DNA from 3 places in the Pseudomonas helvetica genome. Region 2 is predicted to be linked to each of the others. Evidence: predicted binding sites of a transcription regulator. Region 2 holds the regulator's gene; each other region holds the start of a gene.
What was found. The regulator FliA, encoded in region 2, starts transcription of late flagellar genes. The targets are predictions, from matches to a motif close to CTAAAGTTTNNNNNNNNNNNGCCGNTAA.

Region 1 (10,350 bases), 1.6 Mb from region 2:
ATTCAGTCCTGCGTCAGATTCACCAGACGGGCGCACTCAAAGTGCGCCGTTTGGTTTTAGATCCTGAAACTACCCACCAACTGCTTCAACCGCGCCGCTTGCTGCTCAAGATCGGCACAGGCGCGCAAGGTCGATTGCAGGTTTTCCACGCCTTCCTGGTTCAGGGTGTTGATCTCGGTGATGTCGACGTTGATCGATTCGACCACGGCGGTTTGCTCTTCGGTGGCGGTGGCCACCGACTGGTTCATGCCGTCGATTTCGCCGATGCGCTGGGTCACGCTGCCCAGGCGCTCACCGGCCTGGTTGGCGATGCCGACGCTGCTTTCGCTCTGGCGCTGACTGTCGGTCATGATGGCGACCGCCTCACGGGCGCCGACTTGCAGCTCTTCAATCATCTTCTGCACTTGCTGCGCCGAGTCCTGGGTGCGATGCGCGAGGTTGCGCACTTCGTCGGCAACCACGGCGAAACCACGTCCGGCCTCACCCGCGCGCGCCGCTTCGATCGCGGCGTTGAGAGCCAGCAGGTTGGTTTGCTGGGAGATGCTGGTGATGACTTCGAGAATCTGCCCGATATTCACCGTGTTGCTGTTCAGCGTTTCGATGTTGCCGCACGAGTCGCTGATTTTGGCCGACAGTTGCTGCATCGCCGCGATGGTCTTATCCACCACTTGCTGACCGTCTTCAGCCAGGCTGCGGGCGTCGCTGGAATGTTGCGAGGCGAGGGCGGCGTTCTGGGCGATTTCCTGGGCGGCGGCGCCCAGCTGGTTGATCGCCGCGGCCACACTGCTGGTGCGCGAGGCCTGCTGGTCGGAATTGAACATCGACGAGTTGGACGCGCTGACTACACGCAGGGCGACTTCGTTGACCTGGCCGGTGGCCGATGACACTTCGCGGATCGAAGTGTGAATACGCTCGACGAAGCGGTTGAACGAAGTGCCCAGCGCCCCGAATTCGTCCTGGCCATGAATGGTCAGGCGCTTGGTCAGGTCGCCTTCACCCTCGGCGATGTCATGCATGGCGCGACCCATGGTCAGCAACGGCTGCATCAGGACGCGGATCAGCATGCCGAGCAGCGTGATGATGATCACCACGGCAATCACCATGGCGATGATCGCCGAGGTGCGGAACTCACTGAGCATCGAGAATGCGGTGTCCTGGTCGAGCACCAGGGCCACGTACCAGTCAGCCGACGGCACGCCGTTGACGTGGGTGAACGAGATGAACTGCGTCTTGCCGTCCACCTCGACTTCCTTCATGCCGGGGCTGACCTTCGGCGCACCCGCGGGATAAGCCTCGGTGAGGCTTTTGAGCACCAGTTTGCTGTCCGGGTGAATGAGGATCTTGCCCTCGCTGCTGACGATGAATGCGTGGCCGTGGCCGCCGAAGTTCAGCGAGTTGATGATGGTGCTGATGCTGCTCAGGTCGATGTCTGCACCGGCGACGCCGATCATCTGGTTCTGATGCTGCACCGGGGTAGCGACGGTGATCACCAGCTTGCCTGAGGACGCAGCGATGTAGGGTTCGGTGACGATGGTCTGCTGTGCACTGTTGGCGGCTTTGTACCAGCCACGGGCACGAGGGTCGTAGTCCGCCGCGCGATTACCGGCCGGCACCGAGAACATCACGCCGTCGGCACCGCCGAAGTAGCTCAACTGAAAGTTGCTGGTGTACGCCGGCAGGCCGACCGCGCGTTTCAGGTTGTCCAGCGCCGGACCGTCGACGGCCACTTGCTGGGCCAGCGATTGCAGCAACTGGATGCGGCTTTCCAGCCAGGTCTGGATGTTGCTGGTGGTCAGGCTGCCGAGTTCCTGCATCGAGGACTCGGTGCTGTTGCGCAGGGTTTGGCGCTGACGGTAGTCGTTGAACAGAATGAAACAGGCGAACGCTACCGCGACCACAAGGGCAGCGGCGAGCAGGATCTTGTGGCTGAACTTCATGTTTCTGGTCATTAAAGGCGCTACCGCGGGAGGACTGATCAACGAGGAGCGTCAAATTGCCACAGGGCAGGCTTGGCGCTGCTTCTATGTCGACAGGGAAGCGCCAAAGATTAGGCGGGTTTGACGAAAACCGACGAAATACCGATCAGCGCAAAAAAATGCCTGATTTTGGTGCGAAATGTCGATTTTACCCTTCAAGAAATACCCGGTACCGGTGGGAACCAGAAGGGGGTTTTCTCTTCTAAGCTTCTGGTTGGCAGCCATGCCTCCCCCTCTTTACCAGGAGTTACACCATGTCGCTGCGATCTATCGCCTTGTTGTCGTTTTGCGTGCTGTTGGCTGCGTGCAGCAAGATCAACCAGGAAAACTATTCGAAACTCTCGACGGGCATGCCCAAGGCCGAGGTCGAAGCCTTGTTGGGTAAACCTGCCGATTGTTCAGGCGCGTTGGGCATGTCCAGCTGTACCTGGGGCGACAAGAACAGCTTTATCAGCGTGCAGTACGCCGGTGACAAAGTGCTGATGTTTTCCGGGCAAGGCCTGAAGTAAACCGGGGCCAAACGCCCTCGGGAGAAAAATAATGATGCGGTTAGTAATAGTTCTTTTGGCCGGTCTGTTGTTGGCCGGCTGCGCCACTTCTGGCGATGATGCGCTCGCGCCGAAAACGGTCAATAGCGTCAACCTCAAGCGTTACCAGGGTAAATGGTACGAGTTGGCGCGCATGCCGATGTACTTCCAGCGTAACTGCGCGCAATCCGAAGCCCATTACACCCTCAAGACCGATGGCGACATGGAAGTGTTGAACCGTTGCCTGACCCCAGAGTGGAAATGGGAAGAGGCCAAGGGCACGGCAACGCCGCAGATTCCCGGCAAGAACGACAAGCTGTGGGTGAATTTCGATAACTGGTTTACCCGGTTGTTGCCAGGCATGAGCAAGGGTAATTACTGGGTGCTGTATGTCAGCGATGACTACCAGACCGCGATAGTCGGTAGCCCCAATCGGCGCAACCTGTGGCTGCTGTCACGCAAGCCGGAAGTCAACGCCGATACCCGCGAGGAACTGCTGAGCAGGGCGCGTCAGCAGGGTTACGACACCACACGCCTGATCTGGCGGGTGTCGGACACCAAAATGGCCCAGACCTCTAAATAAGCGGCGTGCGGTTGGACTCCGTGGCGAGGGAGCTTGCTCCCGCTCGGCTGCGCAGCAGTCGTCACTCAGCTGATGAGATCTTTCTGAAAGAGCTCATTTGCTGATTTGGGGTCGCTTCGCAACCCAGCGCGAGCAAGCTCCCTCGCCACAGAAGCGGTGATCAGCCCAACAGCTCGCGCAGTACTTGGGTGAACGCCCGGTTACTGTCTTCTTCGCCAGCGTGATGCCCGTCGCGTACCACCCACTTGCCATTCACCAGCACGTCACGCACCTGGCGGTCGCCACCAGCAAACAGCCAACGGTTCAGAATCCCGTCGCCACTGGCGGTTGCCAGGTAAGGGTCGTTGCCGTCGAGCACCAGCCAGTCAGCGCGTTTGCCGACTTCCAATGCGCCAATCGGCTGGCCCAGCGCCTGTGCGCCACCGTCGAGTGCGGCGTCGTACAGGGTGCGCCCGACCATCGGCTGATCGGCGCCATACAAGCGGTTACGTCGCTGATCGCGCAGGCGCTGGCCGTATTCCAGCCAGCGCAGTTCTTCCACCACACTCAGCGACACATGGCTGTCCGAGCCAATGCCCATGCGCCCGCCTTGGGCGAGGAAGTCCACGGCCGGGAAAATCCCGTCGCCCAGGTTAGCTTCCGTGGTCAGGCACAGGCCGGCGATGGCGCGACTCTTGGCCATCAGGCTGACTTCTTCCGGGTTGGCGTGGGTCGCGTGGACCAGGCACCAGCGCTGATCGACGTCGGTATTTTCATACAGCCATTGCAGCGGACGGCGACCACTCCAGGTCAGGCAGTCGTCGACTTCCTTTTGTTGCTCGGCGATGTGGATGTGCACCGGGCAGTGCTTGTCGCTGGCTGCCAGCACTTCGCTGATTTGCTGCGGGGTCACGGCACGCAACGAGTGGAAGCACAGGCCCAGTTGTTGCGCCGGTTGCTGCGCCAGCAGCGGCTGCAAGCGGGCTTGTAGCTTCAGGTAGTTTTCAGTGCTGTTGATGAAGCGTCGCTGGCCTTCATTGGGCGCCAGGCCACCGAAACCGGAGTGGCTGTAGAGTACAGGCAGCAAGGTCAGGCCGATGCCGGAGGCGCTGGCGGCCTGACTGATTTGCAACGACAGTTCGGCCGGGTCCGCGTACGGATGGCCGTTGTGGTCGTGGTGCACGTAATGAAATTCGGCGACCGAGGTGTAACCGGCCTTGAGCATTTCGATGTAGAGCTGACGGGCGATGATCCCGAGTTGTTCCGGACTGATTTTTCCGACGAGGCGATACATCAGATCGCGCCAGGTCCAGAAACTGTCGTTCGGATTACCCGCTACTTCGGCCAGTCCGGCCATCGCCCGCTGGAAGGCGTGGGAGTGCAGATTCGGCATGCCCGGCAGCAGCGGACCGCTCAGCCGTTCGGCGCCTTCAGCGCTGGCATCGGCCTGGATGTGGGTCAGCAGGCCATCGGCACTGACCTCAAGACGTACATTGTTGGCCCATCCACTAGGCAAAAGCGCGCGTTCGGCAAAGAAGGCGGACATGGTTCAGTACCCCATCGTGTGTTATTTGTATATACATATACAGACGTTTGCCTGCTCGGTAAACTCCGGCAAGCTAGCGACTTTCATCAACGAACAAGGATTTCCTGTGCCGACTCCGCCTGTAGTTTCACCGCTGAGTGCCAATCTGGGCGACAGTCCGGCGCCCTTGTACGCTCGCGTCAAACAGATGATCACCCAGCAAATCGACAGTGGAAACTGGCCGCCGCATTACCGCGTGCCGTCGGAAAGCGAGCTGGTCAGTCAGTTGGGTTTCAGCCGCATGACCATCAATCGCGCCCTGCGCGAGATGACGGCTGACGGCCTGTTGGTGCGCATGCAAGGCGTCGGGACCTTTGTCGCCGAACCCAAGAGCCAGTCCGCGTTGTTCGAAGTGCATAACATTGCCGACGAAATCGCCTCCCGTGGCCATCGCCACACGTGCAAGGTGATTACTCTGGAAGAAGAGGCCGCCGGTTCCGAGCGCGCCCTGGCACTGGACATGCGTGAAGGCCAAAAGGTCTTCCACTCGCTGATCGTGCATTTCGAGAACGATATTCCCGTGCAAATCGAGGACCGTTTCGTCAATGCCCTGGTCGCGCCGGAATACCTCAAGCAAGACTTCACCCTGCAAACGCCTTATGCCTATCTGAATCAGGTCGCGCCATTGACCGAAGGCGAGCACGTGGTCGAGGCGATTCTTGCCGAGCCTTCCGAATGCAAATTGCTGCAGATCGAAAAAGGCGAGCCATGCCTGCTGATCCGTCGTCGGACCTGGTCCGGACGTCAGCCAGTGACGGCCGCTCGTCTGATTCATCCCGGTTCCCGCCATCGTCTGGAAGGGCGGTTCCACAAATAAAGAGCCATCAATAAAGAGACATAAATGGGCCAGTTGAACGTTTTGCGCGCGGCCAATTATCCGCGCATGCCGTGGAAAAACGGCGGCGGCAGCACCGAAGAAATCACCCGCGATGCAGGCACCGGCCTGGATGGCTTTGGCTGGCGCCTGTCGATTGCCGATATCGGTGAGTCGGGCGGGTTCTCGACCTTTGCAGGCTACGAGCGGGTCATCACCGTGCTGCAGGGTGAAGGCATGACCTTGACGGTCGACGGCCAGAACACGCGGCCCCTGTTACCACTGGACCCGTTTGCGTTCAGCGGCGAAAGCCATGTTTCCTGCACCCTGCTTGGCGGTGCGATCCGCGACTTCAACCTGATTTATGCGCCGAATCGCTACCAGGCGCGGTTGCAGTGGCTGGCGGGCGAGCAACGGTTTTTCAGTTCTGCCGGAACGCTGCTGGTTTTCAGCGTGGCTGATGCGCTTGAAGTTCGAATCAATGGCAGTGCGGCCCAAGTGCTGGGTCGTCATGATTGTCTGCAACTGGGCGGTAACACTGGGCTGCTGGATGTTTCCGTCAATGGCCAGTGCTGCGTGATTGAACTGACAGCACTCTGAGCTCCCTATTCCGGGAGCTTTTCTGTGGTGAGGGGGCTTGCCCCCGCTGGGTGGCGAAGCCGCCCCAATGGCTGCATGCCTACCCTGTCCCCTGTATTGAATCTCCGATTCTGCGACTGCTACGCCCGAGCGCGGACCGGTCGACGGGGCAAGCTCCCTCGCCACAAAAACCAACCTCCAGCGTTTCCCTGTGCGCACCAGTTTTGTTACCGAACGCCCCAGCGTGACGCAAAACCGCGCTCAGGTAACAACTGTCACTCCTCGAAAAAAACCTTCCCCCAAAAATATCGACAGCCGCAAAACCCTTGTCCCAAGGGCTTTTCAGCCAGGTTCAGCACTTTGTTGAAGCGCCATCCAGAAAGTTGGCCGCTTGATTGCATATGCTTGTATGTACAAGTAAAGACGTATGCGTATGAGTCACGAAGACTCGACCATCGTCCACTGATTCGCCGGTGTGCACCATCTGCACATTGGCTTGCTCGCCCACTGCCTGGGCTGGTTTGGATTGATTGCTGAGGAGCTTTTTTCGTGACTGACAATACCCAGAAACCGACCCCCGTTACTTTTACTAAGCACCGTGACGTTGAAATCCGTGCTGCTCGCGGCAACAAGCTGACCGCCAAAAGCTGGCTGACCGAAGCGCCGCTGCGCATGTTGATGAACAACCTCGACCCGGAAGTTGCCGAGAACCCTAAAGAACTGGTGGTTTACGGCGGTATCGGTCGCGCGGCGCGTAACTGGGAATGCTACGACAAGATCGTCGAGAGCCTGACCAACCTGAATGACGACGAAACCCTGCTGGTGCAATCCGGCAAGCCAGTCGGCGTCTTCAAGACTCACAGCAACGCCCCACGCGTGCTGATCGCCAACTCCAACCTGGTGCCACACTGGGCGAGCTGGGAGCACTTCAACGAACTCGACGCCAAAGGCCTGGCCATGTACGGCCAGATGACTGCCGGCAGCTGGATCTACATCGGCAGCCAGGGCATCGTTCAAGGCACCTACGAAACCTTCGTTGAAGCCGGTCGCCAGCACTACAACGACAACCTCACCGGTCGCTGGGTCCTGACCGCCGGTCTGGGCGGCATGGGTGGCGCTCAACCACTGGCCGCGACCCTGGCCGGCGCGTGCTCGCTGAACATCGAATGCCAACAAGTGAGCATCGATTTCCGCCTGAAAAGCCGTTATGTCGACGAGCAGGCCAAAGACCTCGACGACGCGCTGGCGCGCATCGCCAAATACACCAAAGAAGGCAAAGCGATTTCCATCGCCCTGCTGGGTAACGCGGCAGAAATCCTGCCGGAATTGGTCCGTCGCGGCGTGCGTCCGGACATGGTCACCGACCAGACCAGCGCCCACGATCCGCTCAACGGTTACCTGCCAGCCGGTTGGACCTGGGAAGAGTACCGCGCTCGCGCCAAGACCGAGCCGGCTGCTGTGATCAAAGCCGCCAAGCAATCGATGGCCGTGCACGTCAAAGCGATGCTCGACTTCCAGAAGCAAGGCATCCCGACGTTCGACTACGGCAACAACATCCGTCAGATGGCGCAAGAAGAAGGCGTCGAGAACGCATTCGACTTCCCGGGTTTCGTACCGGCCTACATCCGTCCGCTGTTCTGCCGCGGTATCGGTCCGTTCCGTTGGGCTGCACTGTCGGGCAACGCTGAAGACATCTACAAAACCGACGCCAAGGTCAAAGAACTGATCCCGGACGACGCCCACCTGCACAACTGGCTGGACATGGCGCGCGAGCGCATCAGCTTCCAGGGTCTGCCGGCACGTATCTGCTGGGTGGGTCTGGGTCTGCGCGCCAAGCTGGGCCTGGCGTTCAACGAAATGGTCCGCAGCGGCGAGCTGTCGGCACCGATCGTGATCGGCCGCGACCACCTGGACTCCGGTTCGGTGGCAAGTCCTAACCGCGAAACCGAATCCATGCAGGACGGTTCCGATGCCGTGTCCGACTGGCCACTGCTCAACGCTCTGCTGAACACCGCGAGCGGCGCGACCTGGGTTTCCCTGCACCACGGCGGCGGCGTCGGCATGGGCTTCTCCCAGCACTCGGGCATGGTGATTGTCTGCGACGGTACTGACGAAGCGGCCGAGCGAATCGCTCGCGTGCTGCACAACGACCCGGCCACCGGCGTTATGCGTCACGCCGATGCCGGTTACCAGATCGCTATCGACTGTGCCAAGGAGCAGGGCCTGAACCTGCCGATGATCACCGGTAAATAAAAAACGGGCCTCGGCCTGATGCGAACCTGTAGGAGTAAAGCTTGCTCGCGATGAACGATGACGCGGTGTGTCAGGTACATCGCCATCGCGAGCAAGCTCAGCTCCTACAGGGACAGATTGAATTCCACGAACAATCCAAAGAGGTTGACCCATGGCTAATGATGATCGTGCACGCAGTAAGCCGTTGATCGAGAAACGTTCGATCGACTACATCCCGGAAGCGGAAAGACACGGTCGTCTATTGAGTCAGTTCACCCTGTGGTTGGGTGCCAACCTGCAAATCACCGCGATTGTGACGGGTGCATTGGCGGTGGTACTGGGCGGGGATGTGTTCTGGTCGTTGGTCGGTTTGCTGATCGGCCAATTGCTCGGCGGTGGCGTCATGGCGCTGCACGCCGCACAAGGTCCGCAACTCGGCTTGCCGCAAATGATCTCCAGTCGCGTGCAGTTTGGCGTGTATGGGGCGGTGATTCCGCTGGTGCTGGTGTGCCTGATGTACATCGGCTTCTCGGCCAGCGGATCCTTGCTGGCAGGGCAGGCAGTTGCGCAGTTGCTGCACGTCGAAGACTGGGTCGGTATCACGCTGTTCGCGGGCTCGATCATGGTCTTCACCATCTTCGGCTATCGGGTGATCCACGGCATCGGCCGGGTCGCCAGTGTGCTGGGCGTGGTGGCGTTCATCTACCTGTTCTACAAACTGCTGGCCGGTAACGACATCGGCGCATTGCTGGGCAACAAGCACTTCTCGGTGGCGAGTTTCCTGTTGGCGGTGTCGCTGTCGGCGTCCTGGCAGATCGCGTTCGGCCCTTATGTGGCGGACTACTCGCGTTACTTGCCGCGCAGCACGCAGGCTAAGAAAACCTTCTGGGCTGTTGGCCTGGGTTCGGTAATCGGTGCGCAGGCGTCGATGGTCTTCGGTGTGTTCGCCGCAGCCCTGGCCGGTTCGCAGTTCGCTCACCACGAGGTGTCGTTCATCGTCAGCCTGGGCGGTACCGGGATTGTCGCGGCGCTGCTGTACTTCGCCGTGGCTTTCGGCAAAGTCACCGTGACCACCTTGAACGCCTACGGCAGCTTCATGTCGATCGCGACGATCATCAGTGGCTTCCGTGGCAGCCGCCACATTGGAAGCGGTGTGCGCCTGCTGTACATCTTCATCATGGTGTCGCTTGCCGCGGCTCTGGCATTGCTTGGCAAGGACTCGTTCCTCAAGGAATTCTCCGCGTTCATCCTGTTCCTGCTGGCGTTCTTCACGCCGTGGAGCGCGATCAACCTGGTGGACTTCTACTGCATCACCAAAGAGCGTTATGACATTCCGGCACTGTCCAACCCCGAGGGTCGCTACGGTCGCTGGAACATCATGGGCATCAGCATTTACGTGTTCGGCGTGTTGATTCAAATGCCGTTCATTTCCACTCACTTCTACACCGGCCCTCTGGTCGCGAGCCTCGGTGATACCGACATCTCGTGGATCATCGGCCTGGTGGTCCCGGCGGCGATGTATTACTTCGCAGCCAAGAAGTGGCATAGCGCAGTACCTGATCGGCTGATACTGCCGGTAGAGCAGGACGAGGCTGTAAAAGTGAAAACAAGCGGGGCGGATAGCGTTGCAGCAATCTGACTGGACGAAACTGGCGAAGATCTTCGTGAAGGCACATCCTGAGATCTGGCAGTTGCGGGTCACCACCGACACTGCCAGGAAAATCAACGCGGAACTGTAGGCAGATACCTCCCGGCTAACCGAGAGGCTGGCCGGGACGTTCGCCACATCCACTTGATTGAGAGTCTCTTATGTTTCCCGAAAGCTTCACCTTTTCCATCGCCGACCGGGTCAACGTCTGGGTTGATTCGCTGGTCGTCAACTACGGGGATGTGTTCCGCCACATCTCCGACACCTTGCTCTGGGCCATCGTCAACCTCGAAGGCCTGCTGCGCGCGGCGCCGTGGTGGTTGATGCTGGTGATCGTTGCCGGCATTGCCTGGCACGCGACCCGCAAGCTGGTGACGACGGCGGTGATCGTTGGTTTGCTGTTCCTGGTGGGCGCTGTCGGCCTCTG
Region 2 (10,350 bases):
TTCAAACGGTTCGGCAGCCCAGCTTGGCCGGTCATCGCCGACCACCGGCGGTGGCGTGTTGCTCGGCGGCAGATGGACTTCAACCACCGGCTCGACCAGCGCTTTGAGCAAGGGGGCGACCGTTGAAACCGGCGCCAGCATCGGTACAGGTGCTTCCAGTACCGGCACGACAACGGGCGCCTCGGCAACCGGAGCTACAACGGGAGGCGCAACCACTGGCTTTTGTGCATCGCGAGCCTGCTCTTCGAGCACTGCAGCCTGGAACTCGTCCAGTGCGCCTTGCGCCTCAATGGCTTCAACGACCTCGACGACCTCTACAACCTCGGGCAATACCTCGACTTCTGACGGCAACTCCTCGGTCGCGTCTTGCAACAACGCATCCAGATAGGACTGCAACGCCAGTTGTGGTCGGCTGGTAATTTTTACTGGCCGGTTCATTGGCACTCCATCCCGGCAGAGAAAAGATTCACCTCAAGCCACCTGCGGAACAAGTTGCTGCGCCAGCAAATGCTTGAGCAGCGCGCGGTACGCCAACACTCCACGGCTCTTGCCATCGAACTGCGAAGGGGTCAGGCCGGCACGGCTGGCATCACGCAGTCGGGTATCGACCGGGATGTAGCCTTGCCAGATTTCTTCCGGGTACATGTCGCGCAGCACCCGCAAGGTTCCCAGCGAGGCTTGGGTGCGACGATCGAACAGGGTCGGCACGATGCTGAACGGCAGCGCTTGTTTACGCGAACGGTTGATCATCGCCAAGGTGTTGACCATGCGCTCCAGACCTTTCACTGCAAGGTGCTCGGTCTGCACCGGGATCACCAACTGCTGGCTGGCCGCCAAGGCATTGACCATCAGCACGCCAAGCAACGGTGGGCTGTCGATCAACGCGTAATCGAAGTCCTGCCACAATTGCGCCAGGCTCTTGGCGATCACCAGGCCCAGACCGCTCTGCCCCGGCGACTGGCGCTCGAGGGTGGCGAGCGCAGTGCTCGACGGCAACAGGGAAATACGCTCGTCACTGGTCGGCAGCAACAATTGCCCGGGCAAGCCTTGCGGCACGCTGCCCTTGTGCAGAAACAGGTCGTAGCTGCTGTGTTCCAGGCTGTCGGGGTCGTAACCGAAGTAGCTGGTCATGGAGCCGTGCGGGTCGAGATCGACCACAACCACGCGCTTGCCCGCCTCTGCCAGCAAACCGGCTAAAGCGATGGAGGAAGTGGTTTTACCGACACCACCCTTTTGATTGGCAACTGCCCAGACTCTCATTCAGATTGTTCCTCCCGGTCGAATCAATACAACCGAGAAATAGCTCAACGTTATAAGCCGGGTGACGGAGAATTGACGGCACTCTCGTGTCCCGGCGACTTGACGGTCGTCGGTGCAGTTTGTGTGCCAGCACGCTTCAATGCGGCGTCCGGTTTTGCATTAGCGGTTCCGGTACCGGTCAGGCTGCGGCGTACATCGAGATTGCGCGACACCACCAACACCACGCGCCGGTTACGCGCACGCCCTTCGGCGGTCGCGTTATTGGCCACGGGCTGGAACTCGCCGTAACCCACCGAGGCCAGACGCCCAGGGTTGACACCCTGCATGGCGAGCATGCGCACGATGCTCGCCGAGCGGGCCGAGGACAGTTCCCAGTTGGTCGGGTACTGCGCCGTGCGGATCGGTTGATCGTCGGTGAAGCCCTCAACGTGAATCGGGTTGTCGAACGGTTTCAGAATCGCCGCGACCTTGTCGATGATGTTGAACGCGATATCGCTGGGCATCGCATCGCCGCTGCCGAACAACAGGCTGGAGTTGAGTTCGATCTCGACCCACAACTCGTTGCCACGCACGGTCATCTGATTGGAGCTGATCAAATCGCCAAACGCCGCACTGATGTCATCGGCAATACTCTTGAGCGGATCCTTGCTGGCCTGGGCGATGCCGGCATCGATCTGCTCGCTGTCCTTGACCAGCGGCTTGGCCGGGGTAACCGTCTTCGGACGTTCTTCGCCAATGGGGATCGGCTTGAGGGCTCGGTCAGAGTTGGTAAAGACCCCGACCAGCGCTTCGGAAATTTCCTTGTACTTGCCTTCGTTGATCGAAGAGATGGAATACATCACCACGAAAAAGGCGAACAGCAGTGTGATGAAGTCCGCGTAGGACACCAGCCAGCGCTCGTGGTTGACGTGTTCATCGTGCTGACGGCGGCGTGCCATAGTCCATTACCCCCATCAGTCCATGAAGCCCTGAAGCTTCAACTCGATGGAGCGTGGGTTTTCACCTTCGGCGATCGACAGAATGCCTTCCAGCAACATTTCGCGATAACGCGACTGTCGCAGCGCGATGGACTTGAGCTTGCTGGCAATCGGCAACAACACCAGGTTGGCGCTGGCCACGCCGTAGATGGTCGCGACGAAGGCCACGGCAATGCCGCTGCCCAGTTGCGACGGATCACCCAGGTTGCCCATCACATGAATCAGGCCCATGACCGCACCGATGATACCGATGGTCGGCGCATAGCCGCCCATGCTTTCAAAGACTTTGGCGGCTTCGATGTCACGGCTTTCCTGGGTGTAGAAATCCACTTCGAGGATGCTGCGAATCGACTCGGGTTCAGCGCCGTCGACCAGCAATTGCAAGCCTTTGCGCGAGTAGCTGTCGGGTTCGCTGTCCGCGACCCCTTCAAGCCCGAGCAAACCTTCCTTGCGCGCGGTGAGGCTCCAGTTGACCACACGGTCGATACCACCGGCGAGGTCGACGCGAGGCGGAAAGAGGATCCAGCGAAGAATCTGCATCGCGCGCTTGAAGGCACTCATCGGCGACTGCAACAAGGCAGCGCCAATGGTCCCGCCGAGCACGATCAGTGCCGCCGGGCCATTGGCCAAGGCACCGAGATGCCCGCCTTCCAGGTAGTTGCCACCAATAATGGCGATGAACGCCATGATGATCCCGATGAGGCTTAAAACATCCATCAGATGCACGCCTCGGCCAGGTGCTTGCCGATATCGTCGAGGCCGTAGATCGCGTCAGCCAGATCGGCTTTGACGATCGCCATCGGCATGCCGTAGATCACGCAACTGGCTTCATCCTGGGCCCAGACCGCGCTGCCGCCCTGCTTGAGCAGACGCGCGCCTTCGCGACCGTCGGCGCCCATGCCGGTAAGGACCACCGCCAGAACTTTGTCGCCGTAGGACTTGGCCGCCGAACCGAAGGTGATGTCCACGCACGGCTTGTAGTTCAGACGCTCGTCGCCCGGAAGGATTTTCACCGCGCCACGGCCGTCGATCATCATTTGCTTGCCACCCGGTGCCAGCAACGCCAGGCCCGGACGCAGGATGTCACCATCCTCGGCTTCCTTGACGCTGATCCGGCAGAGCTTGTCCAAACGCTCGGCGAAAGCCTTGGTGAAGGCCGCCGGCATGTGCTGGATCAGCACGATCGGCGCCGGGAAGTTGGCCGGCAGCTGTGTCAGCACCCGTTGCAACGCGACCGGGCCGCCGGTTGAGGTACCAATGGCAACCAGCTTGTAGGCTTTGCGTTTCGGTGCCGGCGACGATGCGCTGGCAACCGGCGCACGCGCAGGAATCGGCGTCGGGGCCGGACGCACAGGCGCCGGCGCACTGCTGCCGAAACTCGAAGGTGCCGGGGCCGGGGCTGGCGCGGCGGCTGGAGCCGGAGCGCTGTAGGCGCTGAAACGACGGTTACTGCGCGAAATGCTGTGAACCTTTTCGCACAGCAGTTGCTTGACCTTCTCGGGATTGCGCGAGATGTCTTCGAAATTCTTCGGCAGGAAGTCCACTGCGCCGGCATCCAGTGCATCGAGAGTGACCCGAGCGCCTTCGTGCGTCAGCGAGGAGAACATCAAAACCGGGGTAGGACAGCGCTGCATGATGTGCCGCACCGCCGTGATGCCATCCATCATCGGCATCTCGTAGTCCATGGTGATCACGTCTGGCTTGAGGGCCAGGGCCTGATCGATCGCCTCTTTACCGTTGGTCGCCGTACCGACAACCTGGATACTCGGATCTGCTGAAAGAATTTCCGAGACGCGGCGGCGGAAAAAACCAGAATCATCCACCACCAGGACTTTGACTGCCATAAACACTCCGTTAGACGGAGCGAGGCTCAGTCGCCCCGCTCCGCCAGAATCAAATACGCCGTGCGGCGTAACGCTTGAGCATGCTCGGAACATCGAGAATCAAGGCGATGCGACCGTCACCGGTAATGGTGGCGCCGGACATGCCCGGGGTTCCCTGAAGCATTTTGCCCAATGGCTTGATGACCACTTCTTCCTGGCCCACCAGCTGATCGACGACGAAGCCGATCCGCTGAGTGCCCACTGAAAGGATCACCACATGGCCTTCACGCTGCTCTTCGTGAGCGGCGGAGCTGACCAGCCAGCGTTTGAGGTAGAACAGTGGCAGCGCCTTGTCCCGTACGATCACCACTTCCTGACCGTCGACCACGTTGGTGCGCGACAGGTCGAGATGGAAAATCTCGTTGACGTTGACCAGCGGGAAAGCAAAGGCCTGGTTGCCGAGCATGACCATCAGCGTCGGCATGATCGCCAGGGTCAACGGGACCTTGATGACGATCTTCGAGCCTTTGCCCTTGGTCGAGTAGATATTGATGGTGCCGTTGAGCTGGGCGATCTTGGTTTTCACCACGTCCATGCCCACGCCACGACCGGACACGTCGGAGATCTCGGTTTTGGTCGAGAAACCCGGCGCGAAGATCAGGTTGAAGCAGTCGGACTCGCTGAGACGGTCCGCCGCATCCTTGTCCATCAAGCCTTTCTTCACGGCGATACTGCGCAAGACATCAGCATCCATGCCCTTGCCATCATCAGAGATGGACAGCAGGATGTGATCGCCTTCCTGCTCTGCGGACAGAATCACTTTGCCGCTGCGAGGCTTGCCCATCGCCTCACGATCAGCCGGTTCTTCGATACCGTGGTCGACCGAGTTACGCACCAAGTGGACCAGCGGGTCGGCCAGGGCCTCGACGAGGTTCTTGTCGAGGTCGGTTTCTTCACCGACCAGCTCCAGGTTGATCTCTTTCTTCAACTGGCGCGCGAGGTCGCGAACCAGGCGCGGGAAGCGCCCGAAGACTTTCTTGATCGGCTGCATCCGGGTCTTCATGACAGCGGTCTGCAAGTCGGCCGTGACCACGTCGAGGTTCGACACGGCCTTGGACATGGCTTCGTCGCCGCTGTTGAGGCCCAGACGGACCAAGCGGTTACGCACCAGTACCAGTTCGCCGACCATGTTCATGATTTCGTCGAGACGTGCGGTATCCACACGCACGGTGGTCTCGGCTTCACTGGCCGGTTTTTCCGGTGGCGGTGAGGCCGGTGCGCGAGCTGGGGCCGGTGCAGCCGCGGCAGCAGGTTTAGGCGCTTCAGCTTTTGGCTCGGGCGCTTTAGCCACAGGTGCTGGCGCTGCTGCCTTGGCAACGGGTGCCGCCACCGAAGCAGCAGCCGTGCCGACCTCCGTGAACTTGCCTTTGCCATGCAATTCGTCGAGCAGCGATTCGAACTCGTGATCGGAGATCAGATCGCTGCCAGCGGCCGCAGCCACAGGTGCAGCAGGTGCCGGAACGGCAGCAATTGCCGACTCCAGGGCATCAACGGCGAAGTTGCCTTTGCCATGCAACTGATCGAGCAGTGCTTCGAATTCGTCGTCGGTAATATCGGAGCTGTCGCCTGCCGCTTTCGGGGCAGCCGGTGCGGCAGGTGCTGCCGCCACTGCATCAGGGGCGAACTGGCCTTTGCCGTGCAATTGGTCGAGCAACGACTCGAACTCGGCATCGGTGATTTCATCGCTGCCGGCAGCCGCTTCAGGTGCCGGGGCTACAGGCGCCCCCGACTCAGCTTGCGCCTTGACCGCGTTCAGCGAGTCCAGCAGCAGTTCGAACTCATTGTCGGTGACGTCGCCCGATTCGCTTTCAGCGGCAGGTGCTTCAACCACCTCTGCAACTGGTTGCGCCACATCGTCTGTTTGAGGCTCGGCCAGGCGGGCCAGAGCCGCCAGCAGTTCCGGTGTAGCCGCAGTGATCGGTGCACGCTCGCGGACTTCGCTGAACATGCCGTTCACCGCGTCCAGCGCTTCGAGAACCACGTCCATCAGTTCCGAGTCGACGCGACGCTCACCCTTGCGCAGGATGTCGAACACGTTCTCGGCGATGTGACAGCACTCCACCAGCTCATTGAGCTGGAGGAAGCCGGCGCCCCCTTTTACAGTGTGAAAACCGCGAAAAATTGCATTGAGCAAATCCGCATCATCGGGTCGGCTTTCCAGCTCGACCAGCTGTTCGGACAGTTGCTCTAGAATCTCGCCGGCCTCAACCAGGAAATCCTGAAGGATCTCTTCATCGGCGCCGAAGCTCATTAAGGGGGTGCTCCTAAAGGTCTAAAAACCTAAAAAACCTAAAATCCAAGACTGGATAGCAAATCGTCCACATCGTCCTGACCGGACACAACGTCTTCTCTTTTATCGGCATGAATCTGCGGACCTTCACCCTGAGAGAGATGTTTTTGCGGATCTTTTTCAGCCAGCATCGCTTCATGGTCATGTTCGATGCCCGCAAAGCGGTCTACCTGACTGGCCATGAGCACGAGCTTGAGCAGGTTGCTTTCGACTTCGGTGACCAGTTGAATCACGCGCTTGATCACCTGACCGGTTAGATCCTGGTAATCCTGAGCCAGCAGAATATCGTTGAGGTTGCCCGAGACGACCTGGCTCTCCTCGACGCTACGCGTCAGGAAACCGTCGACACGCCGGGCCAGTTCGCGGAACTCTTCGGCACCGACTTCGCGGCGCATGAAACGCCCCCAGTCGGCGCTCAAGGCCTGGGCGTCAGTGCTCAGGCCATTGACCAGCGGAGTACTGTTCTCGACCAGATCCATGGTCCGGTTCGCGGCCGCTTCGGTCAGCTTGACCACATAGGACAGGCGCTCGGTGGCGTCTGTGATCTGTGAGACTTCCTCGGCTTGCGGCATGTTCGGGTCAATCTGAAAATTGACGATCGCGCTATGCAGCTCGCGAGTGAGCTTGCCCACCTCCTGGTACAGGCCGCGGTCACGGGTCTGATTGAGCTCATGGATCAGTTGCACAGCGTCACCGAACCTGCCCTTTTCAAGGCTTTCGACCAGTTCGTGAGCGTGTTTTTTCAGGGTCGATTCGAAATCGCCCTGTGAAGATTCTCTTTGCTCCATAGCTCCCCCCGTGGCGCAGTGGCTCCGCGCATCAACCGATGCGTTCGAATATTTTTTCGATCTTCTCTTTCAACGCCTGGGCCGTGAAGGGTTTGACCACATAGCCGTTTACACCGGCTTGAGCGGCTTCGATGATCTGCTCGCGCTTGGCTTCGGCAGTGACCATCAGCACCGGCAGGTGCTTGAGCTTTTCATCGGCGCGCACGTGGCGCAGCAAATCGATACCGGTCATGCCAGGCATGTTCCAGTCCGTTACCAGAAAGTCGATGCTCCCGCTGTTGAGGACGGGAATGGCGGTAATACCGTCGTCCGCCTCGACCGTGTTGGTGAACCCAAGGTCACGCAACAGGTTTTTTATGATCCGCCGCATCGTTGAGAAGTCATCAACGATGAGGATTTTCATGTTCTTGTCCAATTCGACCTCCAAGCAGTCTTAAACGCGTTCAGCACCTGAACACGCCATTCAATCAATTCGGCAGAGCACTCGACGACTGTCTGGAGCACAACGGATGAAGACCGGCACAGCGTTACGCCCTGCCTGTTTCGTTCGCAGTGTCCCCACACTGCTGTCAGCGCGCTCGCCACTCCCCCAAACGCCCCCGCAAACGGGCCGCGCACTGGCTGTGTAACTGGCTGACCCGCGATTCACTGACCCCCAGGACCTCACCGATTTCCTTGAGATTCAGCTCTTCGTCGTAGTACAGCGCCAACACCAGTCGCTCACGCTCCGGCAAATTGGCAATCGCATCCGCCAGTGCTGCCTGGAAGCGTTCATCTTCCAGGTCGCGCGACGGTTCGAGATGAGCACTCGCGCCATCCTCGTGCAGCCCTTCATGCTCGCCGTCCTGCAACAGATCGTCGAAGCTGAACAGGCGACTGCCCAAGGTGTCATTCAAAATCCCGTAATAATCGTCGAGACTCAATTGGAGTTCGGCCGCAACCTCGTGATCTTTAGCGTCACGCCCGGTTTTAGCTTCAATTGAGCGAATCGCGTCACTCACCATCCGGGTATTGCGGTGGACCGAGCGTGGCGCCCAGTCACCCTTGCGGACTTCATCGAGCATCGCACCACGGATACGGATCCCCGCGTACGTCTCGAAACTCGCACCTTTGCTCGCGTCGTATTTGGTCGACACTTCAAGCAAACCGATCATGCCTGCCTGGATCAGGTCCTCGACCTGAACACTGGCCGGCAAGCGCGCCAACAGGTGATAGGCAATACGTTTTACCAGTGGCGCGTAACGCTCGATCAGTTCGTACTGCGCGTCACGCGCCGACTTCTTGTACAGGTTGTAACCGCTGGCTGTCATAGAACCGGACCCGCAGTTTGCTGCACCAGACGCTCGACGAAAAATTCCAGGTGCCCACGCGGGTTGGCAGGCAGCGGCCAGGTATCGACTTTCTGCGCGATGGCCTTGAATGCCAGCGCACACTTGGAACGAGGAAACGCTTCATACACGGCGCGCTGCTTCTGCACCGCCTTACGCACGCATTCGTCGTAAGGCACCGCACCGACGTATTGTAAGGCGACGTCGAGGAAGCGATCCGTGACCTTGGTCAACTTGGCGAACAGATTTCGCCCTTCCTGCGGGCTTTGCGCCATGTTGGCCAGCACGCGGAAGCGGTTCATGCCGTAATCGCGGTTGAGCAGTTTGATCAGCGCGTAGGCGTCAGTGATCGACGTCGGCTCGTCGCACACCACCAGCAATACTTCCTGGGCTGCGCGAACAAAACTGACGACCGACTCACCAATACCCGCCGCCGTGTCGATCACCAATACGTCGAGGTTATCGCCGATGTCGCTGAATGCCTGAATCAGGCCAGCATGCTGGGCCGGGCTCAGGTGAACCATGCTCTGGGTACCGGACGCTGCTGGAACAATGCGAATTCCGCCCGGCCCCTGAAGTAATACATCGCGCAGTTCACAGCGGCCTTCGATGACGTCGGCCAGCGTACGCTTGGGCGTGAGCCCCAGCAGGACGTCAACGTTCGCCAGCCCCAGATCGGCGTCCAGCAGCATGACGCGCCGGCCGAGCTCAGCAAGAGCCAGGGACAAGTTCACTGACACATTAGTCTTCCCGACGCCACCTTTGCCGCCGGTCACTGCGATCACCTGTACGGGATGCATGCTGCCCATGTTCGTTCTTTACCTTGTCTTGCTTAGACGCGGACTACATGACTGGCTGCGCGCTCACTTGTGAACAATGCATGGCAGGCCATCGATGTAGATACAAATCTATTCATTATTACCTCAGCCGACACGCTTGGCCGGGCTGTGGTAGAGGTCAGCGAACATATCAGCCATGGCTTCTTCGCTGGGTTCTTCCTGCATCTGCACGCTAACGGCGCGACTGACCAACTGATGCCGGCGCGGTAAATGTAGATCATCCGGGATCCGTGGCCCGTCGGTCAGATAAGCGACAGGTAATTCGTGGCTGATTGCCAGGCTCAACACCTCGCCCAGGCTCGCTGTTTCATCCAGTTTAGTCAGAATGCAGCCTGCTAGCCCGCACCGCTTGTAACTGTGATAAGCGGCAGTCAGCACCTGCTTTTGGCTGGTAGTGGCCAGCACCAGATAATTCTTCGACTTGATCCCGCGACCGGCCAGGCTTTCCAGCTGCATGCGCAACGCCGGATCACTGGCCTGCAGGCCGGCGGTGTCGATCAACACCACACGCTTGCGCAACAGCGGATCAAGGGCTTGCGCCAGGGACTGGCCCGGGTCGACGTGAGTCACCGAGACATTGAGGATACGCCCCAGGGTCTTGAGCTGTTCCTGAGCCCCAATGCGGAAGCTGTCCATGCTCACCAGCGCGATGTTCTGCGCGCCGTACTTGAGCACGTAACGCGCGGCCAGCTTGGCCAGCGTGGTGGTTTTGCCCATGCCGGCAGGGCCGACCATGGCGATCACGCCACCCTCTTCCAGTGGTTCGATCTCGGGAGTCACGATCATCCGCGCCAGGTGCGCCAACAGCATGCGCCAGGCCTGGCGGGGTTCTTCAATGTCAGTAATCAGTTCCAGCAGATCGCGCGACAACGGACCGGACAGGCCGATGCGTTGCAGGCGACGCCACAGGTTGGCTTGCTGCGGGCGACTGCCTTGCAGCTGGTTCCAGGCCAGCGAACCCAACTGTACTTCGAGCAGTTCACGC
Region 3 (10,350 bases), 1.5 Mb from region 2:
GCTCGCCGACATCAACGAATCCATGCTCAAGGTCGGTCGTGACCGCCTGCTGGATCTGGGCGTGGCCGGCAACGTCGAGTTCGTTCAGGCCGACGCTGAAAAGCTGCCGTTCCCGGACAACCACTTCGACTGTGTGACCATCGCGTTCGGCCTGCGCAACGTCACCCACAAGGAAGACGCCCTGCGCTCCATGCTGCGAGTGCTCAAACCGGGCGGGCGCTTGCTGGTGCTGGAATTCTCCAAACCGACCAACGCACTGATGTCCAAAGCCTACGACGCCTACTCGTTCGCCTTCATGCCGTTGATGGGCAAGCTGATCACCAATGACTCGGAAAGCTATCGCTACCTGGCCGAATCGATCCGCATGCACCCGAACCAGGAAACCCTGAAGTCGATGATGGTTGAAGCCGGTTTCGACCGCGTGACCTACCACAACATGACCGCAGGCATCGTCGCCCTGCACCGCGGCATCAAACCCTGATGTTGCTCGCCGGCCTGCTCGCCAGTGTCGAACTCGGCCTCAACCGGGTGTTGCGGCTCGACAGCACGGCGCTGCCGCGTCTGGCGCATTTGAGCGGCAAGGTGATTGCCGTCGATTGCCGCAGCCCGGCGTTGCAGATGTTCATTGTGCCCAGCGACGAAGGCCTGATGCTGGCAGCACACTGGGCCGCGGACGCCGACTGCACCTTGCGCGCACCGGCGGCAAGCCTGCTCAAGCTGGCCTTGAGCAAGGACAAGACGGCGGTCCTGCATGGCCCTGACGTTGAACTCGACGGCGACAGCGGCGTGCTGCTGGCGCTGGCGTCCGTCCTTCAGGACCTGGAGCTGGACTGGGAATACGAACTCTCGCGCTGGCTTGGCCCGGTCGCCACGCAACTGCTGGGCGGTCACTTGCGCAGCCGCGCACGCTGGTATCAGCAAGGTTTCGCCAGCCTGAACCAGAATCTTGCCGACTACCTCGCCGAAGAATCGCGTGCCCTCGTCGGCCAGCGCGAAGCCGAAGCGCGGTTTAGTGAACTGGACCAGATCAAACTTGATCTGGAACGTCTTGAGGCGCGCTTCGAGCGTCTTTCCCGATCCCTTGATTCAAGCGATAACGCATGAAGCTGCTTGCCGTCCGCCGTTTATTGCGCATCCAGCGCGTCGTGATCCGCTACCGCCTCGATGACCTGCTGTTCGCCCTGCCACTGCCGTGGTTCCTGCTGGGGCTGCGTTATGCGCTGCCATGGCGCTGGTTTCCGCGTAAAACCCTGGACTTGAGTCGGGGCGCGCGCCTGCGGCTGGCCTTGCAGGACCTGGGACCGATTTTCATCAAGTTCGGACAGATTCTTTCGACCCGCCGCGACCTGCTGCCCGAAGACATCGCCGATGAGCTGATGCTGTTGCAGGACCGCGTGCCGCCGTTTGACTCGCAGGTAGCGGTCAAGCTGATCGAAGAACAGCTGGGCCAGAAAATCAGCGATGTGTTCAGCCGATTCGACATCGAGCCACTGGCTTCGGCTTCGGTGGCGCAAGTTCATGCGGCGCAGTTGAAGAGCGGCGAAGAAGTGGTGGTCAAGGTCATACGCCCGGGCCTCAAACCGGTGATCGCGCAAGACCTGGCCTGGCTGTTCATCCTCGCCCGCGCAGCGGAAAAACTCTCCGCCGACGCCCGCCTGCTACACCCGGTGGAAGTGGTCAGCGACTATGAAAAGACCATCTTCGACGAACTCGACCTGCTGCGCGAAGCGGCGAATGCCAGCCAGCTGAGGCGCAACTTCGACGGCTCGCCGTTGCTGTACGTGCCACAGGTCTACTGGGACTGGTGCCGACCAAAAGTGTTGGTGATGGAGCGCATCTACGGGATTCAGGTCACGGACCTGGCGACCCTCGCCGACCAGCGCACCGACATGAAAATGCTCGCCGAACGTGGCGTGGAGATCTTCTTCACCCAGGTGTTCCGCGACAGCTTCTTCCACGCCGACATGCACCCCGGCAACATCTTCGTCAGCACCGTGCAGCCGTGGAGCCCGCAGTACATTGCGATCGACTGCGGGATCGTCGGCAGCCTGACGCCTGAAGACCAGGACTATCTGGCACGCAACCTGTTCGCCTTCTTCAAGCGCGACTATCGCCGGGTCGCCCAACTGCACATCGATTCGGGCTGGGTGCCGGCGGAAACCAAACTCAACGAATTCGAAGCGGCAATCCGTACGGTCTGCGAGCCGATCTTCGAAAAACCGCTAAAGGATATTTCCTTCGGCCAGGTGCTGATGCGCCTGTTCCAGACGGCACGGCGCTTCAACATGGAAGTGCAGCCACAACTGGTTCTTTTGCAGAAAACCCTGCTCAACATTGAAGGCCTGGGCCGTCAGCTGTACCCGGAACTGGACCTGTGGAACACCGCCCAGCCGTTCCTCGAACGCTGGATGCGCGAGCGCGTCAGCCCGAAAACCTTGCTCGGCAACCTGCACAACCAGGTCGAGCAACTGCCGCACCTGGCCAACATGACCCGTGACCTGCTCGAACGCATGTCGCAGCCGCACGTCGTCAACTCGCCAGCGGCCTGGCATCGACGCTCGGACGACTGGTTCCTGCGCCTGCTCGGCACCGCGCATCTGGCGGGTGGCGCGATCCTGCTGGCCGGCGGCCCTCTGGACGGACTGGGCCATTGGCCCGGCGCGATCATGGTGGCCGTGGGCTTGTATCTGATCGTTCGACGATAGCCAGCCGCGCTGCACGCTGGCACACTGTTCCAACGCCAGGGTTCCACTACTGAAGTGTCGAGCCCGCTGTCGGAGTCGAAGATGAAAGATTGGCTGGACGAGATCAAATGGGACAGCGACGGCCTGGTGCCGGCGATCGCCCAGGACCATAAAACCGGGCGCGTGCTGATGATGGCCTGGATGAACCGCGAAGCGCTGGAACTGACCGCCGCCGAGAACCGCGCCATCTACTGGTCACGTTCGCGTGGCAAGCTGTGGCGCAAGGGCGAAGAGTCCGGGCATGTGCAAACCCTGCATGAGATGCGCCTGGACTGTGACGCCGACGTGATCATTCTGATGGTCGAGCAGATCGGCGACATCGCCTGTCATACCGGCCGCCAAAGCTGCTTCTACCGCGTCTATGAAAACGGCGACTGGAAAACCGTCGACCCGGTGCTCAAGGACCCGCACGCCATCTATTCGGACCACAAACATGACTGACACCCTGACCCGTCTGGCCCAAGTGCTGGAAGAGCGTAAAGGCGCTGCCGCCGACAGCTCCTATGTCGCCAGCCTTTACCACAAGGGCTTGAACAAGATTCTGGAAAAAGTCGGCGAAGAATCGGTCGAGACGATCATTGCCGCCAAAGACGCTGCCATCAGCGGAGATTGCAGTGATGTAATCTACGAAACCGCTGACCTGTGGTTCCATAGTATGGTCATGCTCGCCCAACTGGGGCAGCATCCGCAGGCTGTCCTCGATGAGCTGGACCGCCGCTTCGGCCTGTCCGGTCACGTCGAGAAAGCCTCGCGCCCGTCCGCCTGAATAACGATTAGAGAGGAGCAGCAACATGGGCATTTTTGACTGGAAACACTGGATCGTCATCCTGGTGGTTGTGGTACTGGTGTTCGGCACCAAGAAACTGAAAAACCTCGGCACCGACGTCGGTGAATCGATCAAGGGCTTTCGCAAAGCCATGAACGATGAAGAGAAGCCTGCCGAACCCGTCGTGCCGCCGACCACTGCACAGCCAACAGCGCCGGTGCAGCCACAGGCCTCGACACTGAACGAGCCGCACACCATCGACGTGCAGGCCCATAAAGTCGAAGAGCCGACCCGCAAAGACTCGTGAGCGCAGACTAATGTTCGGTATCAGCTTCTCTGAACTGCTGCTTGTCGGCCTCGTTGCCCTGCTGGTGCTGGGCCCCGAGCGTCTGCCGGGCGCTGCGCGCACCGCCGGCCTGTGGATCGGACGCCTGAAGCGCAGCTTTAACGCGATCAAACAGGAAGTTGAACGTGAAATCGGGGCCGACGAGATTCGCCGGCAACTGCACAACGAGCACATTCTGTCGCTGGAACAAGAGGCGCGCAAAATCCTCAATCCAGCCCAGCAGCCGACGCCAGTCGAGACGGTAGCCGAGCAGACGGTCCAGGCGCCTGCGCCTGCTGCCGAAACTGCAGCTGTCGCAACACGGGTCGAGCCGCCTCCAGCGGTCGTTGCCGCACCACCGACAGCCCCTGTTACTCCTGCGGCGGCAACTACTGCGCCGGCTCCCCACGACCCAACACTGCCGCCGCGAGCCCCATGAGCGATATTCCAGAGAACGACCAGCACATGCCGCTGGTTTCGCACCTCACCGAGTTGCGTACTCGCCTGCTGCGTTGCGTCGCGGCGATTTTCCTGATCTTTGCCGGGTTGTTTGCCTTCACCCAGCAGATCTACACCTTCGTCTCGATACCGCTACGCCAGTATTTGCCAGCCGGCGCGACGATGATTGCCACCGACGTGTCCTCGCCATTCCTGACGCCGTTGAAGCTGACCATGATGGTCTCGCTGTTCCTGGCGATCCCGGTGATCCTGCATCAGATCTGGGGCTTCATCGCGCCGGGCCTGTACAAGCATGAAAAGCGCATCGCGGTGCCGCTGCTGGTCTCCAGCATCCTGTTGTTCTACACCGGCATGGCGTTCGCCTACTTTCTGGTGTTCCCGCTGATCTTCAAATTCTTCGCCTCGGCCACTCCGGCGGGCGTGGAAATGATGACCGACATCACCAGTTACCTGGATTTCGTCATGACGCTGTTCTTCGCCTTCGGCGTGGCGTTCGAGATCCCGGTGGCCGTGGTGCTGCTCGTGTGGATCGGCGTGGTCGACGTCAAATACCTGAAGAAGATCCGCCCGTACGTGGTCATCGGCTGCTTCGTGGTCGGCATGATCCTGACCCCGCCGGACATCTTCTCGCAGACCCTGCTGGCCGTGCCGATGTGGCTGTTGTTCGAGATCGGCATAGTGTTTGGCAGCCTGGTCAGCAAACGCGAAAAACCGGCGGATGACCAGCCGGCGGACGATCACAACGACCAGCCGCCAGCGACTCAACCGTGAACCTGCTGCTCCTAGAAGAGGCCGACTTCATTGCGGCCGACCGGGTGATCCTGCGCGATCGCCGACTCACTCACATGCAGGAAGTCCACCGCTGTGAAGTCGGCGACAGCCTGCGGGTCGGGCGGATTGGCGGATTGATGGGCTCGGCCGAAGTGCTGCGCCTGGAAGCCACCGAAGCCGAACTGCGCGTCACCCTCGACCAGCCACCACCGGCCAAGCTGCCGCTGACCCTGCTGCTGGCCCTGCCACGGCCGAAGATGCTGCGCAGAGTGTTCCAGACGGTCGCCGCAATGGGTGTGCCGCGAATCGTGCTGGTGAACAGCTATCGGGTCGAGAAGAGCTTCTGGCAGACGCCGTTCCTCGAACCCGAGGCCATCCGTGAGCAACTGATCCTCGGTCTCGAACAGGCTCGCGACAGCGTGTTGCCCGAGATCGTTATCGAGAAACGCTTCAAGCCCTTCGTCGAAGACCGTCTGCCGGCCATTGCCGACGGCACCCTTGGGCTGGTCGGCCACCCCGGCCAGTACCCGCCCTGCCCTCGAGGGCTGGACGAACCGGTAACCCTGGCGATCGGCCCGGAAGGCGGCTGGATCCCCTACGAAGTCGACCTGCTGAGCAAGGCCGGCCTGCAACCGGTACAGCTCGGCGACCGCATCCTGCGGGTCGAAACCGCCGTCACCGCCCTGCTTTCGCGCCTTTTCTAACACAGCCCTGTGGCGAGGGAGCTTGCTCCCGCTTGGGCGCGAAGCGGCCATCGCTTTTTTCGAGCAAGAACGCATCCACCGACTTTACGACTGCTTTGCAGCCGAACGGGAGCAAGCTCCCTCGCCACAAGTGACTGCCGACCCAGACATTGCGGCGGCCTACAGATCTCCATCTTCCGGCCGATAGTCTCTCTATAAATCCAATTAACGTGGTCGTAGGGAGTCCGCAGCATGTACCGATGGTTAGCCGAACACCTGGGAAATGTGAGCGTCAATCGCAAGCTTGGCATCGGCTTTGGCCTGGTGTTGCTCCTGACCCTGCTGATCACTGTGGATGGCTGGACGGGCATGAGCGGCATCATCAGTCGCGGCGACAAGCTCGGGTATATTTCCAGCCTCAATGAGCTGACCAAAGACCTGCGTATTGCTCGCCTGGACTATGAAATGCGTCGCGGTGAACAAGGCCCCGCCGCTGTCAGCGAGTTGCTGGACAAGCTCGACTCAGGCCTGCAAGGCGCCCTCAAGATGATCGAGCAGCCGGCCGACGTGGCGATGCTCAATCAGCAGATTGAAGCCGTCAGCAAGTACAAGCACGCCTTTACCGACATGACCCAGGCTACCGCCAACCGCGAAGCGGCCCGCGCCAAACTCGGTGCCAGCGCCGACAATGCCGTGGCCCACGTGGCGGAAGTCGAAGCCGCCCTGCTGCAAGGAGACAGTGTCGCCCGGTTCAACAGCGTCATCGAGCTGAGCAAGTTGATCCAGCAGGCACGCTTCCAGGTGCGCGGCTACACCTACAGCGGCAAGGTCGAGGCTGAGCAACCGGCGCTGGACGCCATCGACAACGCCTTGAAGTACCTCAAGACCCTGCCGGAAAAACTCCCGGAACAGCACACCGCCAACCTGCAACAAGCCACCGACATGTTGATCGCCTACCGCGCAGCCGTCAGCCAATACCGCGATTCCCAGGTGGCCAGCGCCACCGCCCTCAAGGACATGGCCCAGCAAGGCGACCTGCTGTTCGAGCTGAGCAAGAAACTCACCACCGCCCAAACCGTCGTGCGTGATAGCGATGCCACCGCAGCCAAAAACACCTTGCTGCTGGTGACCGCGCTGGCACTGGCATTCGGTCTGCTCGCTGCCTGGGCAATCACCCGGCAGATCATCATCCCGTTGAACCAGACTCTTAAAGTTGCTGAACAGGTGGCTGCCGGCGACTTGACTCACAACCTCGTTTCCCAGCGACGCGATGAACTCGGCCAGTTGCAACGCGCGATGCAGAGCATGACCGTCGGCCTGCGCGAACTGATCGGCGGCATCAGCGAAGGCGTGACACAGATCGCCAGCGCCGCCGAAGAACTTTCAGCCGTGACCGAGCAGACCAGCGCCGGGGTCAACAACCAGAAAATTGAAACCGACCAGGTGGCCACCGCCATGAACGAAATGGCCGCCACCGTACAGGAAGTCGCACGCAACGCCGAGGAAGCATCGGAAGCCGCCGTCGCCGCTGACCAGCAGGCCCGCGAAGGCGACAAGGTGGTCGGCGAAGCCATCGCCCAGATCGAACGCCTGGCCACCGAAGTCGGCAACTCCACTGAAGCCATGGGGCATCTCAAGCGTGAGAGCGACAAGATCGGCAGCGTGCTGGATGTGATCAAGTCCGTGGCCCAACAAACCAACCTGCTGGCCCTCAACGCGGCCATCGAGGCTGCACGGGCCGGTGAGGCCGGACGTGGTTTTGCCGTGGTTGCCGACGAAGTGCGCAGCCTGGCGCAACGCACCCAGAAGTCCACCGAAGAGATCGAAGAGCTGATTGTCGGCCTGCAAAGCGGTACTCAACAGGTCGCCAGCATCATGGACAACAGCCGCAGCCTGACCGACAGCAGTGTTGAACTGACCCGCCGCGCTGGCGGTTCGCTGTCCAACATCACTCGCACTGTCTCGGCAATTCAGGCGATGAACCAGCAGATCGCCGCAGCCGCCGAACAACAGAGCGCCGTGGCCGAGGAAATCAACCGCAGCGTGCTGAACGTGCGCGACGTTTCCGACCAGACCTCGGCCGCCAGCGAAGAGACCGCGGCCTCCAGCGTCGAGCTGGCGCGGTTGGGCACCCATTTGCAGATGCTGGTGGGCAAGTTCAGGGTTTGAGGTGATGCAGATACCTCGGTTCGCTTGGGACCGAGGCGATGCCATCGCGGGCAAGCCTTGCTCCTACGAACCCATGTTTGCCGCAAGATTCGGGCACAACATAAATCTGTAGGAGCAAGGCTTGCCCGCGATAGCGGTCTGACAGGCGCTGAAGTTATAAAACCTGCCGCAAAAACGCCTGTGCTCGCGGGTCCTTCGGCGCATCGAAGAACTCGGCCGGCGAGGCGTCTTCGAGCAATTTGCCGTGATCGAAGAACAGCACCCGATCCGCGACTTCCCGCGCAAAGCCCATTTCGTGGGTCACGCAGACCATGGTCATGCCTTCCACGGCCAGAGTCTTCATCACGTCCAGCACTTCGCCGACCATTTCCGGGTCCAGCGCCGACGTTGGCTCATCGAACAACATCACCTTAGGCTCCATGGCCAGCGCCCGGGCAATCGCTACGCGCTGTTGCTGACCGCCGGAGAGGCGTGACGGAAACTCGTGGGCCTTCTGCGCGATGCCAACTTTTTCCAGCAGTGCCAGAGCCTTGGCCTCGCGCTCCTGCTTGCCGCGCTTGCGCACGACTTTCTGCGCCAGGCAGAGGTTTTCCAGCACGGTCATGTGCGGGAACAGGTTGAAGTGCTGGAACACCATCCCGACTTCACGGCGGTAAGCGTTGACATCGGTTTTCGGGTCCGCCAGTTGCAGACCGTCGATGCTCACCGAGCCCGAGTCGAATGCTTCCAAGCCATTCAGGCAGCGCAGAAAGGTCGACTTGCCGGAACCCGACGGCCCAATCACCACCAACACTTCGCCCTTGGCCACTCGAGTGGTGACGTTGTCCACCGCACGGACCACTTGGCCGCGGGTGTCGAAGACTTTTACCAGATCGCGGACTTCAATCACTTTGCGCGAGCCTCCGCTCAAGCCGGCTGGCGATTTTCGACAGCGGCAGGTTGATCAACAGGTACAGACCCGCCACGCAGAACAGGATTTCGAACGGCGAGAACGAGGTGGTGATGACTTCACGGCCACTCTTGAGCAACTCGGTGATGGCGATCACCGACACCAGCGAGGTGTCCTTGACCAGACTGATGAATTGCCCGGCCAACGGTGGCAGCACGCGTTTGAACGCTTGCGGCAACACCACGTGGCGCATCGACTGGCCAGCGCTCAAACCCAGCGAACGGGCGGCTTCGTTCTGCCCACGGGCAATCGATTGCACGCCAGAACGAATGATCTCGGCCACATAGGCACCGGTGAACAGCGAGAGTGCGGCGATCCCGGCAAATTCGCGGGACAGATTCAGCACCGTACCAATGAAGAAGTAGAAGATGAATATCTGCACCAGCAGCGGCGTACCGCGCACCAGCTCGATGTAGACGGTCGACAGATCACGCAGGGTCGGGTTATTCGACAGCCGACAGAGACCGGTCGCCAGGCCGATCAACAGCCCGAGCACGCCCGACACCAGCGACAACCACAACGTTGTCCACAGGCCCCACAACAGCGGTCCTGCCGCCCAATGCCGGGTCACGCCGACCACATCGCCTTCCGCCACGTCGTCGCCACGGGCCACTTGCAGGCTGTTGTCATCAACGCTCAGCAGCTGTTCGACCCCGGCGTCATTGCGCAGGGTCACTTCGGCCTTATTGCCAGTGCGCACCAGCTCGCTGACAGTGGAAATATCAGCGGCACGCTGGGTTTCTTCAGCCTGATAGGCGAAATACTGCGGCACGCGGTTCCAGCGCCATTCGTAAGACATCAGCGAGGTGGCGTAATACAACGCACCAGCCATGCCGATCAGCACCAGCACGGTCAACACGTGCCAGGGCCATTGGGCTTTTTTCTGTTTCATTTGTCAGCAAATCCATATCGATCAGGGCGCGCGCTCCCCCCTGTGGCGAGGGAGCTTGCTCCCGTTGGGGTGCGAAGCAGCCCTGAAATCAGCCACCGCGCATCTTCGGGTAAAACGTGTAAAGCGGTTTACGGCTGCTGCGCCCGAGCGCGGACCGGCCGGCGGGAGCAAGCTCCCTCGCCACAAAGGTCAGGCGTTATTCCATGTCCTTGAGCCAGGCGGAGTCTTTGAACCACTTGTCATGGATGCGATCGTAGGTGCCGTCTTCGTGGATCTGGTGCAGGAAGTTGTTGATGAAGTTGATGCTGTCGTAGTCACCCTTCTTCAGACCGAAGGCCAGCGGCTCGTAGGTGAACGGCTTGTCGAGGAACACCAGTTTGCCGTTGCCGACCTTGTTCACTGCCACGACGTTGTAAGGCGCATCGTAGATGAAGGCGTCAGCCTTGCCGTTGACCACGTCGAGCACGGCTTCCTGCTCGTTGTCGTAACCGTGGTACTTGGCTTTCGAGATCAGCTTCTTCGCGACCATTTCCCCGGTGGTGCCAAGCTTGGAGGTGATGCGGTAGTCCGCGGTGTTCAGGTCTTTGTAGGA

Region 1: AABM55_RS01660 (methyl-accepting chemotaxis protein) is a predicted target of FliA. The motif match lies at 2,024-2,051, and genes of this name have one in related genera.
Region 3: AABM55_RS01775 (methyl-accepting chemotaxis protein) is a predicted target of FliA. The motif match lies at 5,929-5,956, and genes of this name have one in related genera.

Annotation. Positions count from the first base shown of each region.
Region 1 is NZ_CP150917.1:370,141-380,490, forward strand. Features, by position in the region: gene AABM55_RS01660 (methyl-accepting chemotaxis protein) at 57-1,949, opposite strand; gene AABM55_RS01665 (hypothetical protein) at 2,231-2,485, shown strand; gene AABM55_RS01670 (lipocalin family protein) at 2,517-3,086, shown strand; gene AABM55_RS01675 (formimidoylglutamate deiminase) at 3,247-4,611, opposite strand; gene hutC (histidine utilization repressor) at 4,799-5,467, shown strand; gene AABM55_RS01685 (HutD family protein) at 5,492-6,064, shown strand; gene hutU (urocanate hydratase) at 6,593-8,296, shown strand; gene AABM55_RS01695 (cytosine permease) at 8,448-9,914, shown strand; gene AABM55_RS01700 (proline/glycine betaine ABC transporter permease) at 10,085-10,350, shown strand, end outside.
Region 2 is NZ_CP150917.1:1,922,423-1,932,772, reverse strand. Features, by position in the region: gene AABM55_RS08740 (CheW domain-containing protein) at 1-438, opposite strand, end outside; gene AABM55_RS08735 (ParA family protein) at 472-1,260, opposite strand; gene motD (flagellar motor protein MotD) at 1,311-2,198, opposite strand; gene AABM55_RS08725 (flagellar motor protein) at 2,214-2,954, opposite strand; gene AABM55_RS08720 (chemotaxis response regulator protein-glutamate methylesterase) at 2,954-4,081, opposite strand; gene AABM55_RS08715 (chemotaxis protein CheA) at 4,131-6,371, opposite strand; gene AABM55_RS08710 (protein phosphatase CheZ) at 6,410-7,198, opposite strand; gene AABM55_RS08705 (chemotaxis response regulator CheY) at 7,230-7,601, opposite strand; gene fliA (RNA polymerase sigma factor FliA) at 7,768-8,508, opposite strand; gene fleN (flagellar synthesis regulator FleN) at 8,505-9,335, opposite strand; gene flhF (flagellar biosynthesis protein FlhF) at 9,450-10,350, opposite strand, start outside.
Region 3 is NZ_CP150917.1:396,273-406,622, reverse strand. Features, by position in the region: gene ubiE (bifunctional demethylmenaquinone methyltransferase/2-methoxy-6-polyprenyl-1,4-benzoquinol methylase UbiE) at 1-481, shown strand, start outside; gene AABM55_RS01815 (SCP2 sterol-binding domain-containing protein) at 481-1,104, shown strand; gene ubiB (ubiquinone biosynthesis regulatory protein kinase UbiB) at 1,101-2,705, shown strand; gene hisI (phosphoribosyl-AMP cyclohydrolase) at 2,787-3,185, shown strand; gene AABM55_RS01800 (phosphoribosyl-ATP diphosphatase) at 3,178-3,510, shown strand; gene AABM55_RS01795 (twin-arginine translocase TatA/TatE family subunit) at 3,536-3,817, shown strand; gene tatB (Sec-independent protein translocase protein TatB) at 3,828-4,274, shown strand; gene tatC (twin-arginine translocase subunit TatC) at 4,271-5,065, shown strand; gene AABM55_RS01780 (16S rRNA (uracil(1498)-N(3))-methyltransferase) at 5,062-5,769, shown strand; gene AABM55_RS01775 (methyl-accepting chemotaxis protein) at 6,001-7,917, shown strand; gene AABM55_RS01770 (amino acid ABC transporter ATP-binding protein) at 8,072-8,806, opposite strand; gene AABM55_RS01765 (amino acid ABC transporter permease) at 8,799-9,758, opposite strand; gene AABM55_RS01760 (transporter substrate-binding domain-containing protein) at 9,955-10,350, opposite strand, start outside.